4 regions of the Arthrospira sp. PCC 8006 genome follow, and region 2 is predicted to be linked to each of the others. Evidence: riboswitches for the same ligand, from Rfam matches in the RefSeq annotation. Region 2 holds a riboswitch; each other region holds the start of a gene.

Region 1 (4,246 bases), on a different contig from region 2:
TTTCCTTTTGGACTGGGTGAGGTTTTCTGTGGCGACCTGAATATTCTCAGCCATATCTGCCCCCAGTCCTAAGCGATGGTCGCCTAGGGCGATAATCACTGATCCACTGGTTGTGGAACTAATGACATTTAATTCTACACCGGGCATTAACCCCATTCCCATTAGACGGGTATTGCCTCCGGCACAGTTGAGAGCAACTATATATAAGCGATCGCCTACCTTCGCCTCCGACAAAGCAAAGGCTCCCGGAGTTGATGGTTTGCCCACTACAACCAATGATTCTGGTGATTCACTTATGGTGCGATCGTGACCAGTGTTGTCTTTGAGGTAAGTAAATCCTGACCAGCTTGATCCACCATCAAAGCAGTTCACGGATACATCGGCACAGTAGTTATCATTGTCCATAATCTATTGGCTCTTGTTGAGCTAATTGAGAATTAATTTTAATTAATACCATATAACTAGGTTAAAAATCCCATTGTTAATAAATTTTTAACAACCCCCCCGCCCCAAAAAAATAATAATTATACCACACAAATTTATTTTGTCAACTACTTGCAATATTTGTTTGTAGTGTGTTACATTTGTTTACAAGAAGTCAAAGAGGCAAAAATATTATGGTTCGTGGACAAATTATGGAAGAAGGTGGACGCGCAAACGTTTATGCGATCGAACCCCAAGTATATGTAGAGGAAGCGCAACAATTCGGTTTCAACAAACACGCAGAGAAACTCAACGGACGACTAGCTATGATCGGGTTTGTATCCGCCCTAGCCTTAGAAGTATTAACCGGACATGGTTTAATCGGCTGGTTAACTAGCCTGTAAAACCCAGATTTTCTCAGCCTATAATTTCAGTAGCATTTCGGAGAATTGTATGAAAACAGATTTTAACTTTCCTAACCAATACATGATGGGACCCGTAATCTTTCGACCGGACTTTAACAGTCCCTCAGAAGTGATTACCGCTAACCAAGCCTGGTCTTTATTCTTCACAGGTGGTCAGGAAGATAAAGCCCTTGGCTATAATGCAGAATACGGAAGATTTTTTACAAATTTACTGATGGCGATCGCCGTTAGCGGCGCTATTGGGGCTTTGATTTTCACTAACTTAGCCTAAGTCATCAAATTTACCTATCTCTCCCTAGTCACTAATAACAAACCGTCCCTGTTTAGAAATAAGCAGGGACTTTTTTTAGTTTTTCCCCGAATTAGCCCAACCTGTGATAAGATATTCTCGATATCGGTTCTAAGGGAAATCAGCCCTTAGAGGAAACGGGGAAAGTCCGGTGTAAGTCCGGCGCTGTCCCGCAACTGTGATGGGACTCTGTTGGTCTCTCAGTCAGAATGCCCGCCGATAAGTAACCTATTGTTGATTCATCTGCGAGGTATAGATGATGGTTTATTTAGTATTTTCACAATCTAAATATCATAGCGATCGCCCATCTAAACCCTAAGAAAATCTCAACATTATATAGATAGCCAATCGCTATAATTTCGGAGGAGTCAAAAAACCGTGCATAAAATTCCTGTAACCATCATCACCGGATTTTTAGGGGCTGGAAAAACCACCCTAATCCGCCATTTACTACAAAATAACCAAGGTCGTCGTATCGCGGTATTAGTCAATGAATTTGGCGAAGTAGGTATTGATGGCGAAATCCTCAAATCTTGCCAAGTGTGTGACGAAGAAGAAACGGAAACTAATATCATCGAATTAGCCAATGGTTGTCTGTGTTGCACCGTCCAGGAAGAGTTTTTGCCCACTATGCAAGAACTACTTAAACGCCAGGATACGATTGATTCGATATTAATAGAAACCTCTGGTTTAGCTTTACCCAAGCCACTGGTGCAAGCGTTCCGATGGCCGGAAATTCGCACTAAAGCCACTGTGGATGGTGTGATTACGGTAGTTGATAGTGAAGCCTTAGCTAATGGTCAACTGGTGGGAGATTTAGAGGCTTTAGAACAGCAGCGCCAAGCGGATGAAACCTTGGAACATGAAACACCAATTGAGGAGTTATTTGAGGATCAGTTAGCCTGTGCTGATTTGGTACTTTTGACGAAAGGCGATCGCATTGATGAAGACTCTCAGCAGCGGGTTCACCAATGGCTAAAACAGGAGTTAACCCCAGGAGTGCAGATGGTTTCCTGTCAGCAAGGTAAAATTTCCGCTGACATATTATTAGGCTTTAATGCAGCCGTAGAAGACCATCTCGACAGTCGCCCTAGTCACCATGACCAGGAAGAGGAACACGAACACGATGATGATATCAATGCTGTGCATTTAGTCTTAGATCCGGTTGGGGACTCGGCTAGTTTAGTCAATCAATTAAAGGCGATCGCCCAGCAGTTTGAAATTTACCGGATTAAAGGTTTTGTAGCCGTCGCCAATAAACCAATGCGGATGGTAGTTCAAGGAGTCGGAAACCGATTTGAGACCTTCTTCGATCGCCCCTGGAAAACCGACGAACCTCGCCAAACTCAACTGGTGTTTATTGGTCGTAGTCTTAATCAACAACAAATAGCCGCTTCTTTGGAATCAGAAACCATGGCGTTAAACGGGTAGAATTTGAGAGATTTTAGCGATACTTTCTAACATCTCCCCAACCAACCCGGTTTTTTTTCCAGAAGCCGGGTTTCTAATTCCCCACGATACCTTAAAAAAAGAAACCGGGTCAAAAAAGGGTTGACAACGAGTCTGCCAGCGCTATATGTTAAGGTTTACAGTTTGCAGCGCCGCCAAAACAGCCCCAATATAATCATACTTTACCCCACTTTCCGTCTCGTCTCCATCCCACCTTATCTTAATAGCATATTGCGTCCCCTGGGTATTCCCCAATTTAGTTTAGCCTCTAAGACCTGGTAGATTTACCTTGGGATGCCCAAATTTAGTCAAGGCTTCACAAATCCTGATAGGAAAACTGTTTAATCATCTATGGTTCAAAAACGAACAATTGAGGAATTGCATCAGTCAGCATCTTTATTCTGGCCAGAGTTTTTGGTTCAACAACAACTCAAACAGAGTATTATCCCGGTGTTGATTGAAACCCAACAGCAGTTTCTCTCAATTCTTGCCTTGGAATTAGAAAATCCCCTAGATATCTTTACCGCTTTAGAAATATCAAAGCTCTCCGCTAATTTATTTCTCAAACACCTTCTAATTTTAGCAGATTTTGGAGGGGAAAAACTACAACGTTTAAATCAAGAGTTTCATTTATTGTTCCCCGATGGACAATTAGAGTATGTTTGGAACAATACTCAATTTTGTTATCGTTTTCAGGCGTTACCCATATCAGGAATATTATCAAACCAAAAACTCAACATTTCCAGCCAGAAATCGCTGTTAAAAAAACACGCTTTGTCTGAAGTATATAAAGATATTATTGTTGTCATACTGTTTGCTGGAGATTCAACAAATACTAAAATTTCTGGCATTTTTAAGACTTGGGGATGTCAAATTGGAGAATTAATGGGTAAGTACGATGAACTTTCCGAGTTTATAAGCCAGCGTTATATTTATCTAAGCCGTATTACTGCAGGAGCTAAAAGTAATGATTTAGGTCAGCTTTTGCAACGTCATATATATAAATATTTATCCAAAAAGTTAAATCACAAGGATATTGATATCAACCTCAATTCTACCATTCCTGGAGTCAGCCATAAGCAAATCGGAAAAAGAGAAACCAACTTTGATATCGTCCTGAATAAAGGTGAAAAATATATAGCAATTGAAATTAGCTTTCAGGAAACCACAAATAGCACAATTGAGCGGAAAGCGGGTCAAGCAAAATCAATATTTGAGCAGATTGATGGCTTGGGTAACAAGATTATTTATATCATTGATGGAGTCGGTAACTTCCAACGCCAATCTGCTCTGAATACTATTGATGAGTATAGCCACTTGCTTTTGGTATTTTCTGAGTCAGAACTGAATTACTTAAACCACTTTATTCTCGACTTTATAGAAAATGAAAACTGTTAAATTTATAGATTTATTCGCCGGAATTGGGGGATTGCGACTCGGCTTTGAACAGGCGGTTGACTCCTTCGGTTGCATCCCTGATTGTCTCCTCAGTAGTGAAATTGATAGGGATGCTAGACAGGTTTATCAAGCCAACTTTTCCGAAACTCCCCAAGGGGATATTAAGACCATTTCCTCCCTTCCCCCTCATCATATTTTGCTGGCTGGATTTCCTTGTCAAAGTTTCTCATACGCGGGAAAAAAAGCCGGATTTGGAGATACG
Region 2 (4,246 bases):
TAATTTCATAATGGCGGCTGCATCAGCTACGGAGAGGCGATCGCGTAATATATCCGCCTCTAATGTAGCCGGAAGAATCGTAAAGACATCATTGCGATAAGTTATCGGTACTCCCAACATAGCAGCACTTGCCATCACTGAAGAAATCCCCGGTATAACCTCAATTGCAAACCGCCCAGATAAGCGATTAAAAATGTACATAAACGTACCATAAAGCATCGGATCTCCCAGGCACAAAACCGCCACATCTCTGCCCTCGCTAAGATGTTCGGCAATTTTTTCCGCCCCAATATCATAATAAGGCTGTGACGATCGCTGCACACTAAAAGGTAGGGGGATAGGAATTTCAATCTGATCAGGAGAGATAAAATCGGCAACGATCGCCCTTGCTAAAACCTTGCCATTTTCCAAACTGGGATAAGCAATCACCGGGACAGTTGTTAAAATCCGATGTGCTTTTAAAGTTAGTAATTCCGGATCTCCCGGACCAATTCCCAACCCATAAAGTCGCCCTAATTTAGTCATAATTCATTTTCCTTTGCTAAAGCATTTACTGCCGCCGCTGCGATCGCACTACCACCGCGCCGCCCATGCAGTGTAATAAATGGAATTCCACGGCTATTAGATGCCAATTCAAGTTTCGACTCTGCCGCCCCGACAAAGCCGACCGGAAACCCTAAAATCAGTGCAGGTTTCACTAAACCATCATCCAACATTTCTAGCAGGTGAAAGAGGGCAGTCGGTGCATTACCAATTGCTACCACCGCCCCTTGTAAATTATCCCCCCATAACTCCAATGCCGCCGCCGACCGAGTATTATTAATCTGGCGGGCGATATCAGGAACATCTGGATGATTTAGGGTGCAAATAATCGGGTTATTTTTAGGTAAGCGTTTTTTGGTAATTCCCCTAGCCACCATCATAGCATCACAAAAGATAGGTTTTCCCTCCTGTAGTGCCTCCCGTCCGGCTTTAACCGCATCTTCTGAGGCGTTTAAATCTCCGACAATATCCGTCATTCCGCAGGCATGAATTAGCCTAACTGCGACATGGGATAAATCATCTGATAAGCCTTTAAAGTCCGTTTCATCCCGAATTATTCCAAAGGATTTCTGATATATTTGGTTGCCGTCACGAAGGTAGTCTATCATCAGCAAATTTCTAGGTAATTAGTTATTAATTTAATCCAGGATTTTGGCGCAAAAACTCAGCCAAAAATTTGGGTATTTCGGTAAACACTCCCTCAAAAATTTTGTGTTTTAAGGATTGTTGACCATCCCCGATATAAACTTGGTAGCCTTCCATAGTTTCGCCATTCTGATTAATTGTATGCCCTAAAAGGGTAATTTCTGCGGGACTAGGTTGAGCGCAAAATTTAGGGCAGCCGGTTACATGAATATTAATAGGAGTATCTAAATTTAATCGCTGGTGGAGATATTCTGCTAATTGGGCGGCGTGAGTTTGAGTGTCGGTAAGTGATGCGGCACAGCCAGGCTTACCACCACAAGCAGCGATCGCCACTTGATTTGACTCAATTTCCGCGAAGCCTAATAAGGATAGTTTCGGCAATAATTGGCTAATTTTATGATGGGGAATATTTGGCATTATAATTGTTTGCCAAGGGGTTAATCTTAACTCGGCATTACCAAAGGTTTCGGAAAGTTCGACTAATCCTAACCATTGTTGTGCATTAATTTGTCCTAGGTGTAATGATATCCCAATATAACACAATTCGGCGTTTTTTTGGGGATAAATTCCCAAATGATGATAGGGTTTGCTAGGGGTAGGTTCAGCGGATAATATCGGCAAGGGCTGGGTTAGTTGGCTGTTGACTTGCTGGATATATGTATCTAATCCTAGATTGTCAATTAGCTGTTTCATCCGAGGCTTTTTCCCGGTATCTAAGGGATTTTTTCGGACATACTCCCCATAGACATTAATAAGGGTAGCGACTACGGATAAACATTGTTCTGGCTTGATGACAAGTTGAGTATTATATAGCTTTTTATCTCCGGCGATCGCCAACTGAAAATCAATGCCATTATCCCCACCATTTACCGAGATAGCATTAAGTTGAATCTCATTATATCGATGTTCCCAAGCCACCGGAGAACGCATACCAATTCCCACTGTTCCCCCTCCATCAACTCCGATGCTAAACTTAGGACTAAGTTCGCCAATTAACGGGTGATTTTGAATCAGATCATCCAAGGCTTTAATCAGGGGACGAGTATCAACTAACTCCTGACTATCAATTCCCGCCGTCGGACTACCCATAACATTGCGTAGGTGGTCTATGGTGGGATTTTTAGCGGCTAAATCTAATTGTTGCAGCGTATCAAAAACTGCTAGACTTGGCGCTTTTTGCACTCCCCGAATTTGTAAATTAGCGCGATTAGTTACTTGTAGCTTGCCTCCCCACTCCGTTAATAAATGACCCAAAAATTTACCCTGTTTACTATTAATCAATCCTCCCGGAGTCCGAATGCGGATTAAAAAACCATCCTGGGCGTGGGTTCCATAAAATAGACCCGGACAAACATTTGCTTTAACTAACCAATTCATGGTGATTTTTTTCTCCATGCGACGCAGAGAATGAGCCGCAAAATTAGCTGATTTTGACAACTCATCAATAACTTGTAGTTGGCATTCTGACTCAGAAAATTGTATTACAGTTGCGGCACAGTGTCGGAATCTCACCGAACTTTCCCAACTACAAGCCCAAATACTATATCATGAATACTGGTATTTTAACTATAAATTATGGTGAGCAGGGATTTTTCCCATAAATGGTTATCAATTGTAGGAATTGGGGAAGATGGGTTAGAAGGGTTAAGCGCCACGGCGCGATCGCTTTTATCTATGGCTTCAGTAGTTGTCGGTGGTCAACGTCATTTAGCAATGTTACCCCCGGAGGATAACCGAGAAAAACTCCTCTGGACTTCTCCTATTGATGAGTCGATCGCAGAAATTATCCGCCGCCGTGGTCAACCCGTCTGTGTTTTAGCCAGTGGCGATCCGATGTGGTATGGTATTGGCGTTACCCTTACCCGTCACCTTCCCATTGAGGAAATTACTATCATTCCTTCTACTTCCACATTTAGCCTAATGTGTAGTCGTTTGGGTTGGTCTTTAACCCATGTGGAAACCCTGAGTTTATGTGGTCGTCCTGTAGCTTTATTAAATGGCGTAATTTATGGGGGTGCGCGTCTATTAATTTTAAGTGCAAATAGTCGCACTCCCGCCGCCGTGGCTGAACTCCTAACACATCAAGGATTTGGTGATAGTTTAATCGTCGTTTTGGAACATTTGGGAGGCAAAAAAGAGCGACAAATTTCCGGTTTCGCTTCCTCTTGGGATGTTGACGAAGTGGCTGATTTAAATGCGATCGCCGTGGAGTGTATTAGTTCTAATCCGGTTAAATTTTCCCCTCGTTTATCGGGACTTCCTGACAGCGCCTATGACCACGACGGACAGTTAACTAAACAGGAAGTGCGAGCGATTACCCTCAGCCGATTATCCCCCCTACCGGGACAACTTTTATGGGATGTCGGTGCAGGTTGTGGGTCCATTGGTATCGAGTGGATGAGAAGCGATCGCCGTTGTCAAAGTATAGCCATAGAAAAGCATCCCAGGCGCTTACAATATATTGCTGATAATGCCACAGCTTTAGGAACGCCTCACCTAAAAATTATAGCAGGAAAAGCACCGGAATCATTAATTAATTTACCTTCCCCGGATGCCATTTTTATTGGTGGTGGTATTACTACCCCATGTCTGTTAGAAACCTGTTGGGAAAAATTGCGATCGGGAGGTCGTCTAGTGGCTAATACCGTCACAGTAGAGAGTGAGTTAATTCTGTTAAAATGGCATCATCAATTAGGGGGGGAACTTACCAGAATTGGCATTGAAAGAACCGCAGCCATTGGCAGTTTTTTAGGCTGGAAACCCTTAGCTACTGTCACTCAATGGTCAGTGATTAAACCATAACTAAAATCCCCTTTATTGTTTCTGTAACCAAGCGATCGCCGACTCAATATCAGCCACCGTTTCCCCCATAGGAATGGGAGGACGTTGCACCATAACCACAGGTAATTTTAACTCTCGCGCCGCCACAATTTTGGCGTAGGTAGCATCACCGCCACTATTTTTACTAACAATTGCACCCAGTTGATATTCCCGCAAAATTGAGAGTTCATCTACCACCGAAAAAGGCCCCCGTTGTAACAATAATTCCCCCCTAGGT
Region 3 (4,246 bases), on a different contig from region 2:
GAACTTGGCTGAAAATTAAGGCGGGGAATGGGTCTTCTTCTCTGGTGGAAGGCGATCGCTCTCCAATCAGTTCTAAAACTCTCGCCGTTCCGGCGCTCGATTGTCCGCTCAAGGTAGTAACAAATATCCGATAAACTCGCGGATCTAAAATTAAACCTGTCGCTAATTATGAGAGTCCAGCCCGCAAGTCTACCAAGACCACATCGACTCCCAGATATTTCCCGAGACGGGCTAAGATATCGGTCAAGATAAAAGCATTTTGAGAACCTTGGATCAGATGTTCTGGTCGAATTTCTAAAGAGGTAAATCCTGAAGTAGAGCGAAATGATGGCAGAATAAATATCCCATCAATTAAGGCATTTTGTAGGCGATCGCTCACTAATTGAATGGCGGTTTCATAATGGGGAGATTCATCACCATGAACCAATGCTAACAAGTCCGCAAAAGAAACGGGAGGATAGGGCAATCTTCGCTCAAATAACCAACTAATTCCCGGAGGTTCTAAGTCCCCATCAACTAACAGAACCGTTTGTTTTTTAGCAGTTAAAGCCTTGGCTAAGGCGATCGCATGAGTAGTCCTTCCCACTCCACCTTTAAAAGAATGAAACGCCACCACTGGGGGAAAATCTGATGGCATAATAGCCGGAGGTTCGACATTCTCACTAGGAGGAAAAAGCACTCCAGGTCTGGATAAACTCGGAGTCAGTCTAGGAGTTGGGGGGTCTTCCTCGGTTTCTTCCCACCAAATCGGCAAAATCCGTTGATTTTCATCAACACTCTCTAAGATAATATAATTATTTCGGAAGCGAGGGTCGTAGATTTCACTCAGCCAATTTTGGGCTTCTGCTTGAGTTCCCGGACGAATTCCCATGGTTAACCCGTCCCAGTAGGTTCGCGCCCAAACCAACCCGTTTGGCCATTTATTTTGCTTTTTTTTCCGCAGCAAAACTTCTTCTACATCAACCCAAGTATAAAGACGAATATCTGAGGGAATCATCGGTTTATGTTCTCCTTAATTCATTGGCTAATACTGTTTAACCACTCAACTAAAACTTTTTCATCTTCAGGCTTAATATTAATACCATATCGCCAAGCTTGATGAGCTTTTTCTATGTTTAAAGTTGAACCACCTTGGGCTAGATGAAAATTGGGAGTTTGGCTAATTATGCTGGCGGAAATTTTCAGTTCCTTGACCCATCTATCTAGGTTATGACCAGATTCATATAAGAGGGTTGGATCGGGAATCAGTGCTGTGGTTCGCAACTGGTTTCGTTTGAGCAAAATGCTCTTTAGCCCACATTCAACCGCATAGAATAGGAGTAAATAAGCCGAAATCTGTTTAATTTGTTCAGCCGATTGAAAATGAGTATGAAAGGCTTGCCGTAAGTCGCTCACCCCGACCTGAATTTTTTGAGAACCCTGCATTTTGACTATCTTTGTTTTCAGAGGGGATAAGTAGGCGATCGCCTTTGGTTCTTTGGCTATAGCGATCACGACTGTATTTGAGAATTTTAGCTCTCGTGCCGTGGCTCTCCCATGGACTTTGGGCGGCTTGGCCGCTTGGTGAAACCCTAAGCCCTAGAAACCGGGTTGCTGACATCTATCGTTGTTCCCCCAGTTTACAGTAACTTTTCCATGATTTCGTCAAATCTCCGCTTCGTGTGTTATCATGCTTAAATATTGTCGGTTCTGATGGGGACCAGCCATCAGACGTAAGGGGGAAAGTCCGGCGTAAATCCGGCGCTGTCCCGCAGCTGTGAGGAGAGACACAACTCTCGAAGTCAGAATGCCCGCCGAACTGTCTCCTCTGGAGATGCACCAAAAACTGTTATTTTTCGTCTGCGAGGTACGGATGATGGTTCGTTTAGCTTTTTCACAATTAATATTGCCTTCATTTTTTAGGACGACTCCCCTGGCGTTGCATGGGTAGCGCCCTGATTTGAAATTGCCATTTTGAGAAAACTAGCCTTATGTAGACATTGACTGGCAGAGGGTCACTCGTCCAAAGCGTGACTCTAATCAGTCTGGTCTGAGTATTGCTCAACTCAATTTGGCAGATATTCTGCTGCGCTCAATTGTTCACTCCGCTGGTTTGTCGCGGGGATGGACTAGATTTCTGTGACTATTTTCACCATAAGGACAAGGGCAATTTATGACCTCGGAAATTTATACACAAACCCGTCTGGAAACCGCGACTCTCGGCTATCCTCGTATTGGTAAAAGTCGCGAGTTAAAAAAGGCATTAGAAGCCTTTTGGCGGGGTAAATCGGACGCAGAAACCCTCATCCAGACTCGGAATGAAGTTGAGTTCAAAAACTGGGAAACTCAACTTCATGCCGGTATCGATCGCATTGGTATTGGCGACATGAGCCTCTACGATCACGTTTTAGACTGGAGTATCCGCTTAGGCATCATTCCCGAACGGTTTGCATCCTTTAGCGGACTTGACCGTTATTTTGCCATGGCGCGGGGTTTTGATGGCATTCGAGCCCTAGAAATGACTAAATGGTTCGATACCAACTATCACTACCTCGTCCCAGAAATTCCCGAAACATTGCAGCCAGCCGACTTTAGCGATTTTCTAGAAACTGTGCATCGCGCTCAAACCTTATTGGACAATCGCGCTGTTCCCATTGTTTTGGGTCCGGTGACTTTGCTGCGGCTGAGTCGTTTGGAGATGAATCAAGACCAAGCGGGAAAACAACTAGGCGATCGCTATCTCCTGCTTCTCCAAGAACTCCAAAAAATGGGTGTCGCTGAAGTCCAAATCCATGAACCCGCTTTAGTATTGGGAGATGCTGCCAACTTTAAACAACTCTATCAATCAACTTATCAATCTCTCAGCCAAGTAGGCTTACCCATTCACCTGGTCACCTACTTTGATGACTTGGGAGACAATTACCCCTGGGTGATGGAATTACCCGTCGCTGGCATTAGTTTAGACTTCACCCGTGGGCGTAACCTAGAGTTACTGCAACAGTATGGTTTCCCCGACGATAAAGAGTTGGGGGCGGGAATTGTCGATGCCCGCAATGTATGGAAAATTCGCCCCGACTCCGTTTTGTCAACCCTGGAAGCCATTTCCCGTGTCACCCCTAACCTGCGGATTCAGCCGTCTGCTTCCCTGCAATTTGTGCCATACGATGCCCAGCGAGAAACCAAACTCCCCGAACCCTTGCGGTCCGTTTTGAGCTTTGCTGAACAGAAGTTATTAGAAATCACACTGCTGGCTGATTGGGCCGATCGCTCCTATGGAACCCAAGAACCTGACAAGTATCTGGAAGTCATCCGCAGCCAATGGCAAACCTTCCAGGAATTTAGCCCAGTTAATCAGGGGGTAAAAGAACGCCTGCAAAATCTGACCTCCCAGGATTTAGAGCGGACTTTGCCTTATGAACAACGTCAAGAACGCCAGCCCGTTTTGCCCCCATTCCCCACCACCACCATCGGGTCTTTCCCCCAAACCTCCTAAGTGCGGCAACTGCGGGTGAAACTGAAACGGGGTGACATTACCCAAGCCGAATATGAAGCGGCGATCGATGCCGAAATTGCCAAGTGCATCCAATTCCAAGAAGAAGCCGGACTCGATGTATTGGTACATGGCGAATTTGAGCGCACCGATATGGTGGAATTTTTCGGTGTGCAGTTATCTGGCTTTGCCTTTAGCGAACATGGTTGGGTGCAAAGTTACGGCAGCCGTTGCGTGCGTCCCCCGATTATTTATGGAGATGTCGCCCGCACCGGACCCATGACAGTTCGAGAGTTTAAGGTAGCCAAATCCCTGACCGATAAAATTGTCAAAGGGATGCTAACCGGTCCGGTCACCATGATTAACTGGTCATTTACCCGCACCGATATTCCGCGCAGTGAACAAGCCATGCAGATTGCCTTAGCCTTGCGCGATGAAGTCGCTGACTTAGAAGCGGCTGGGGCGAAGATGGTGCAAATTGATGAACCTGCCTTGCGGGAAGGACTCCCCCTCAAGCCAGAACGTTGGGATGAGTATCTATCCTGGGCGGTGGATGCTTTCCGTTTATCTGCGGCTATTGCCAAACCCCAAACCCAAATCCATACCCATATGTGTTACTCGGAATTTGGGGATATTATTGAGCATATTGAGCGGTTGGATGCGGATGTATTGTCCATTGAAAATAGCCGCAGCAATAACGAAACCCTGTTTGAAATTACTGATGCGGGCTACAAACATCAAGTGGGGAACGGCGTTTATGATGTCCACAGCCCAGCG
Region 4 (4,246 bases), on a different contig from region 2:
GCTACTAACTGCTGTTCAGGATTTTGGAATACTAAACCCACATTTTGGCGCAATTGATTCAACGATCGCCGTTTATATTGTAGCGGCTGACCTCGCCAACTAATCACCCCTGACTGGGGACGATATAACCCATTAGCTAATCGAAATAAGGTAGTTTTTCCGCAGCCATTACGTCCAATGACAGCATAACGCTGATATCTACCAAATTGACAAGTGATATTTTCCAGGGTTGGCTGCTGACTACCGGGGTAAGTATACTGAACATTCTCAAATTCTAGTAACTCAAATTCCGAGGACATAAAACCATCCAATACTCACCAACAATAGTAGACAACCACAACATCCTTCCCAGGTATATCGAGGGTTAGGTTGGTGGCGAGAAACCGACCAAACCCGCAACTCTCCGTTAAACCCCCGCGAGGTTAATCCTAAACAAATTTGTCGATAATTTTCTAGGGTTTGTTGGAGTAGTTGACTGGTGACAATTCCTAAACTGCGAATGGTAGTTTTCCAGTCACCATAACCGATGCGAACCTGTTGAGCGATTAATAATTGACTAGCGGTTTCAGTTAACATAAAAATAAACCGATACATTAACATTAATAATTCTGTGATTAAACTCGGACAGCCAATCTTACGGAAAATTCTAATGATTTCCACTAGGGGGGTAGTGAGTAAAATAAAATACATACAGGAGGTTAACACTAGGGAGCGAGTTAGCAAAAACCCAGCTTGTTGCATTCCTTGATTACTGAAATATATCAAGATATCCCCTAGGTTAAATCCCCAGATAATATCAGTTTTAATTAATTCGAGATTAGCTGAATTAACCACCCCCAATAGTAAGGCGGGAATGCTAGTTAACCAAAAACTAAAGGGGATGGCTTGCAATTTCAGATAAATTCCTAGGGGGATTTTAGCGTAAATCACAACCCAAATTGTCACCCAAATGGTGATCAATATTTGCAGGAGGGGGGGAGCCGCCAAACTGAGACAAAACAGGGTGGCGGCAAAGGTTAACTTATGTTCAGAGGGTAAATACCTTAACCGATTGGTATAGGCGATCGCATCAATTTGATGGTGCATTTAGGATGAGCGATTTTTGCCTTGTTGACGACCTTTATATAAGCCAATCACATAGCCCACGATACCCGCACCAATGGCGGCTTGAGAAACAAATAACAGGCTCTCAATTTCGCCACTGGGAACTTCTAAGATAGGTTCAAACCAGGGTTGATAATTGGGTTGAATTTCGCCGATGAGATTTTCGGCTTGTCCATCGGCTCCCTCATAATCTCCTCGGATAAAAATTAGTGGCGTTATGGATAAAATAACGACGGCTAAAATCATCCATAAATTGCGATTTTTGACGGGTTGATCAGAAGTTGGTGTCATGATTATTTTACTTAGCTATTAGCTTTCCCAATTTTCAAGGTTTGCAGTTCTTCTGAGGCGTAGGACTCTAGCCAATTCCAAACTACCAGCGTTAATAGTCCCTCACTAATTGATAGGGGAATTTGAGTGACTGCAAAAATCCCCGCAAATTTGATAAAGGAAGCGATAACCCCCCCAGAAGCAGCCGGAAAAGCTACGGCTAACTGTATGGAGGTAATTAAATAAGTGGCTAAACTTCCCAAGGCTGCTGCTAAGAAAATACCTAGTTTTTGTTGGTTAAATTGGCAGAATAGTTGGTAAATGCCATAGGCGACCCAAGGGCCGACAATTGCCATGGAAAATACATTGGCTCCCAGGGTAGTTAAACCGCCGTGAGCGAGTAATACGGCTTGGAAAAGTAGGACTAAACTGCCTAAAACTGTCATCACTGACGGTCCGAATAAAACAACTCCTAATCCGGTTCCGGTGGGGTGAGAACAACTCCCTGTCACTGAGGGTATTTTCAGGGCTGACAGGACAAAAGTAAAGGCTCCGGCTAGGGCAATTAATAGCTTTAATTCGGGGTTTTTTTTGGTGATTTTGGTGAGTTTTTGTAAACCAATTACCCAGAAAGGGATGATTAACACCCACCAAAAAACCGCCCAGGTAATAGGTAAAAAACCTTCCATAATGTGCATTGCTTGAGCTGGAGTGGCTGCACCTATTACCAAATAAAATGTTAACCCAATCATGGCGATTAGGTGTATCATTCGATGATTTTTGCTCATCTGTACCTCGCAGATTTGTGAGTGAGAAATAACTATAGGCGGGCATCCTGACTCACAGATTGGGTGGAAAAATTTGCCTTAAATCTGATTACAGTTGCGGGACAGTGCCGGATTTACACCGAACTTTCCCCATTACTCCTAGTGGCTGTTCCCCACTAGAACCTATAGTTTTGGTTATTATACCATGTGTAGGTCAATAGTGAACCAAGCTGGCAAATATTTAATTAAGTATGCTCTCGGCTGGCCCAATATTGTTGTACGGCTTGCACATTATACCAATTCAAAAAAATCCGAGAAATTTCTAAGGCTAATTGAGACTGACCACGATTAATTAACCACTGTAAAAAATGCGCCATTGTCCTTTCATTAAGTTGACCTCTGAGGGATAAAATCCCCCAGAGTATCCGATGCAAAATTGTCATTTGAATCATCATTTTTACTGACCATGTAGGATGTTTTTGGTAGAAAACTACCCCCATTCTGCCCCTTTGTTTTTCCTTTTCAATTAGGGCGGGTATTTGTTCTAAGCTAAAGGGTGGATGCCAATGATATCCGACGGCGGCGGGGCATTTGATTAATTTTAAGCCTAATTTTTTGAGCCTAACTCCTAGTTYGAGGTCTTCCCAACCATAAAGCTGAAATTGAGGGTCAAATAATCCGGCTTCGATTAACCAATGGCGGGCGATCGCCACATTTCCAGTAGCAAAATAAGCGGCGGAAAAATCGGTAATTTTATAGGGTTCTGTGGTGGGATGTTCAAAATTGCAGGTATTGACAACTCGACCATAGGTAAAGATGCGATCGCTTTTTTGAGAGTTGGCAATTAATGCCCTAGCGTGAGCCTCCAGAAAGCTATCAGTTACCACCAAATCACTATCGATAAAAACAATAATCTCTCCCCTAGCCTGTTCAACTCCCAAATTTCGCGCCGCCGCCGGTCCCTGGTGGTCTTGCTGGTAAATGCGAAGATGGGGAAATGCGCCCTGATGAGTGGCCAACCATTCCACAGTCCCATCAGTGGAACCGTCATCGACTAACACCACCTCTAAACCCGTCACGGCGGCGCTATAGGCTTGATTTTCTAATGCTCTCAGACACTTCTGTAAAATCGGTAAACGGTTATAGGTGGGGATAACAACGCTAAAAAACATAGATTTTGGGGGACAGTTGGCGATGCTCTGAAACTATAACCTAATTGTTACCCGTTCACTGTTAAATCGTGGCGATTGGGGTGATAATGAAATGTTTGTTGTCTAGGAGCTTTGGTAGATTATGGGTCGCGCTGAAAAAGCTGTACTTGCCTACTCTGGTGGTGTAGATACCTCCGTCTGTATTCCTTACCTCAAAAACGAGTTTGGGGTAGCTGAAGTAATTACTGTGGCGGTTGACTTGGGACAAGGTGATGAACTAGGACCAGTGAAACAAAAGGCCCTCGACTCTGGCGCGAGTGAGTCTTTAGTGATTGATGTACAACAGCGATTTGTCCAGGAGTTTGCTTTTCCGGCTATTCAAGCCAATGCTTTGTATGAGAATCGCTATCCCCTGGCTACGGCTTTAGCACGTCCTTTGATTGCTCAGATTTTGGTGGAAGTTGCCGAAAAATACGGAGCAGATGCGATCGCTCACGGTTGCACGGGAAAAGGCAATGATCAGGTCCGCTTTGATGTGTCTATCGGCGCTCTCAACCCTAATATTAAGATTTTGGCTCCGGCTAGGGAATGGGGTATGAGTCGGGAAGAGACGATCGCCTATGGGGAAAAATGTGGCATTTCCTTCCCGGTTAAAAAGTCTTCCCCCTACAGTCTCGATCGCAACTTGCTTGGTATGGCGATCGAAGCTGGACCACTCGAAGATCCCTGGGTTGAACCCCCAGAGGATATTTATGGGATGACTAAAGCGATCGCTGATACTCCTGACGAGCCCGAATATGTAGAAATTGGCTTCCAAGCTGGCATTCCTGTTAGCCTCAATGGGGAAGCACTCAACGGGGTTGACCTGATCTCTCGCTTAAATGCGATCGCCGGAAACCACGGTATCGGACGCATTGATATGATCGAGAATCGTTTGGTAGGCATTAAATCTCG

The links. Region 2 has a riboswitch for cobalamin ahead of cobG (precorrin-3B synthase). Riboswitches for the same ligand answer to the same signal wherever they lie in the genome.
Region 1: another riboswitch for cobalamin. It lies ahead of cobW (cobalamin biosynthesis protein CobW); the one in region 2 lies ahead of cobG (precorrin-3B synthase).
Region 3: another riboswitch for cobalamin. It lies ahead of B9T16_RS05375 (hypothetical protein); the one in region 2 lies ahead of cobG (precorrin-3B synthase).
Region 4: another riboswitch for cobalamin. It lies ahead of B9T16_RS00520 (energy-coupling factor ABC transporter permease); the one in region 2 lies ahead of cobG (precorrin-3B synthase).

The regions. Positions count from the first base shown of each region.
Region 1 covers NZ_PKGG01000010.1:48,045-52,290, forward strand. The annotation lists gene B9T16_RS03305 (ferrous iron transport protein A) at 1-405, opposite strand, end outside; gene B9T16_RS03310 (chlorophyll a/b-binding protein) at 618-827, shown strand; gene B9T16_RS03315 (hypothetical protein) at 877-1,119, shown strand; cobalamin riboswitch at 1,227-1,373, shown strand; gene cobW (cobalamin biosynthesis protein CobW) at 1,516-2,568, shown strand; gene B9T16_RS03325 (DpnII family type II restriction endonuclease) at 2,938-3,984, shown strand; gene dcm (DNA (cytosine-5-)-methyltransferase) at 3,971-4,246, shown strand, end outside.
Region 2 covers NZ_PKGG01000034.1:23,313-27,558, forward strand. The annotation lists gene cobI (precorrin-2 C(20)-methyltransferase) at 1-525, opposite strand, end outside; gene B9T16_RS07875 (precorrin-8X methylmutase) at 522-1,151, opposite strand; gene cobG (precorrin-3B synthase) at 1,177-2,625, opposite strand; adenosylcobalamin (AdoCbl) riboswitch at 2,596-2,737, opposite strand; gene B9T16_RS07885 (bifunctional cobalt-precorrin-7 (C(5))-methyltransferase/cobalt-precorrin-6B (C(15))-methyltransferase) at 2,764-3,990, shown strand; gene B9T16_RS07890 (cobalt-precorrin-6A reductase) at 4,003-4,246, opposite strand, start outside.
Region 3 covers NZ_PKGG01000019.1:31,839-36,084, forward strand. The annotation lists gene B9T16_RS05360 (hypothetical protein) at 1-112, opposite strand, end outside; gene B9T16_RS05365 (ParA family protein) at 167-997, opposite strand; gene B9T16_RS05370 (hypothetical protein) at 1,018-1,494, opposite strand; cobalamin riboswitch at 1,668-1,813, shown strand; gene B9T16_RS05375 (hypothetical protein) at 2,153-3,472, shown strand; gene metE (5-methyltetrahydropteroyltriglutamate--homocysteine S-methyltransferase) at 3,473-4,246, shown strand, end outside.
Region 4 covers NZ_PKGG01000002.1:18,850-23,095, forward strand. The annotation lists gene B9T16_RS00505 (energy-coupling factor ABC transporter ATP-binding protein) at 1-299, opposite strand, end outside; gene cbiQ (cobalt ECF transporter T component CbiQ) at 283-1,086, opposite strand; gene B9T16_RS00515 (energy-coupling factor ABC transporter substrate-binding protein) at 1,087-1,395, opposite strand; gene B9T16_RS00520 (energy-coupling factor ABC transporter permease) at 1,407-2,162, opposite strand; cobalamin riboswitch at 2,182-2,343, opposite strand; gene B9T16_RS00525 (glycosyltransferase family 2 protein) at 2,387-3,313, opposite strand; gene B9T16_RS00530 (argininosuccinate synthase) at 3,435-4,246, shown strand, end outside.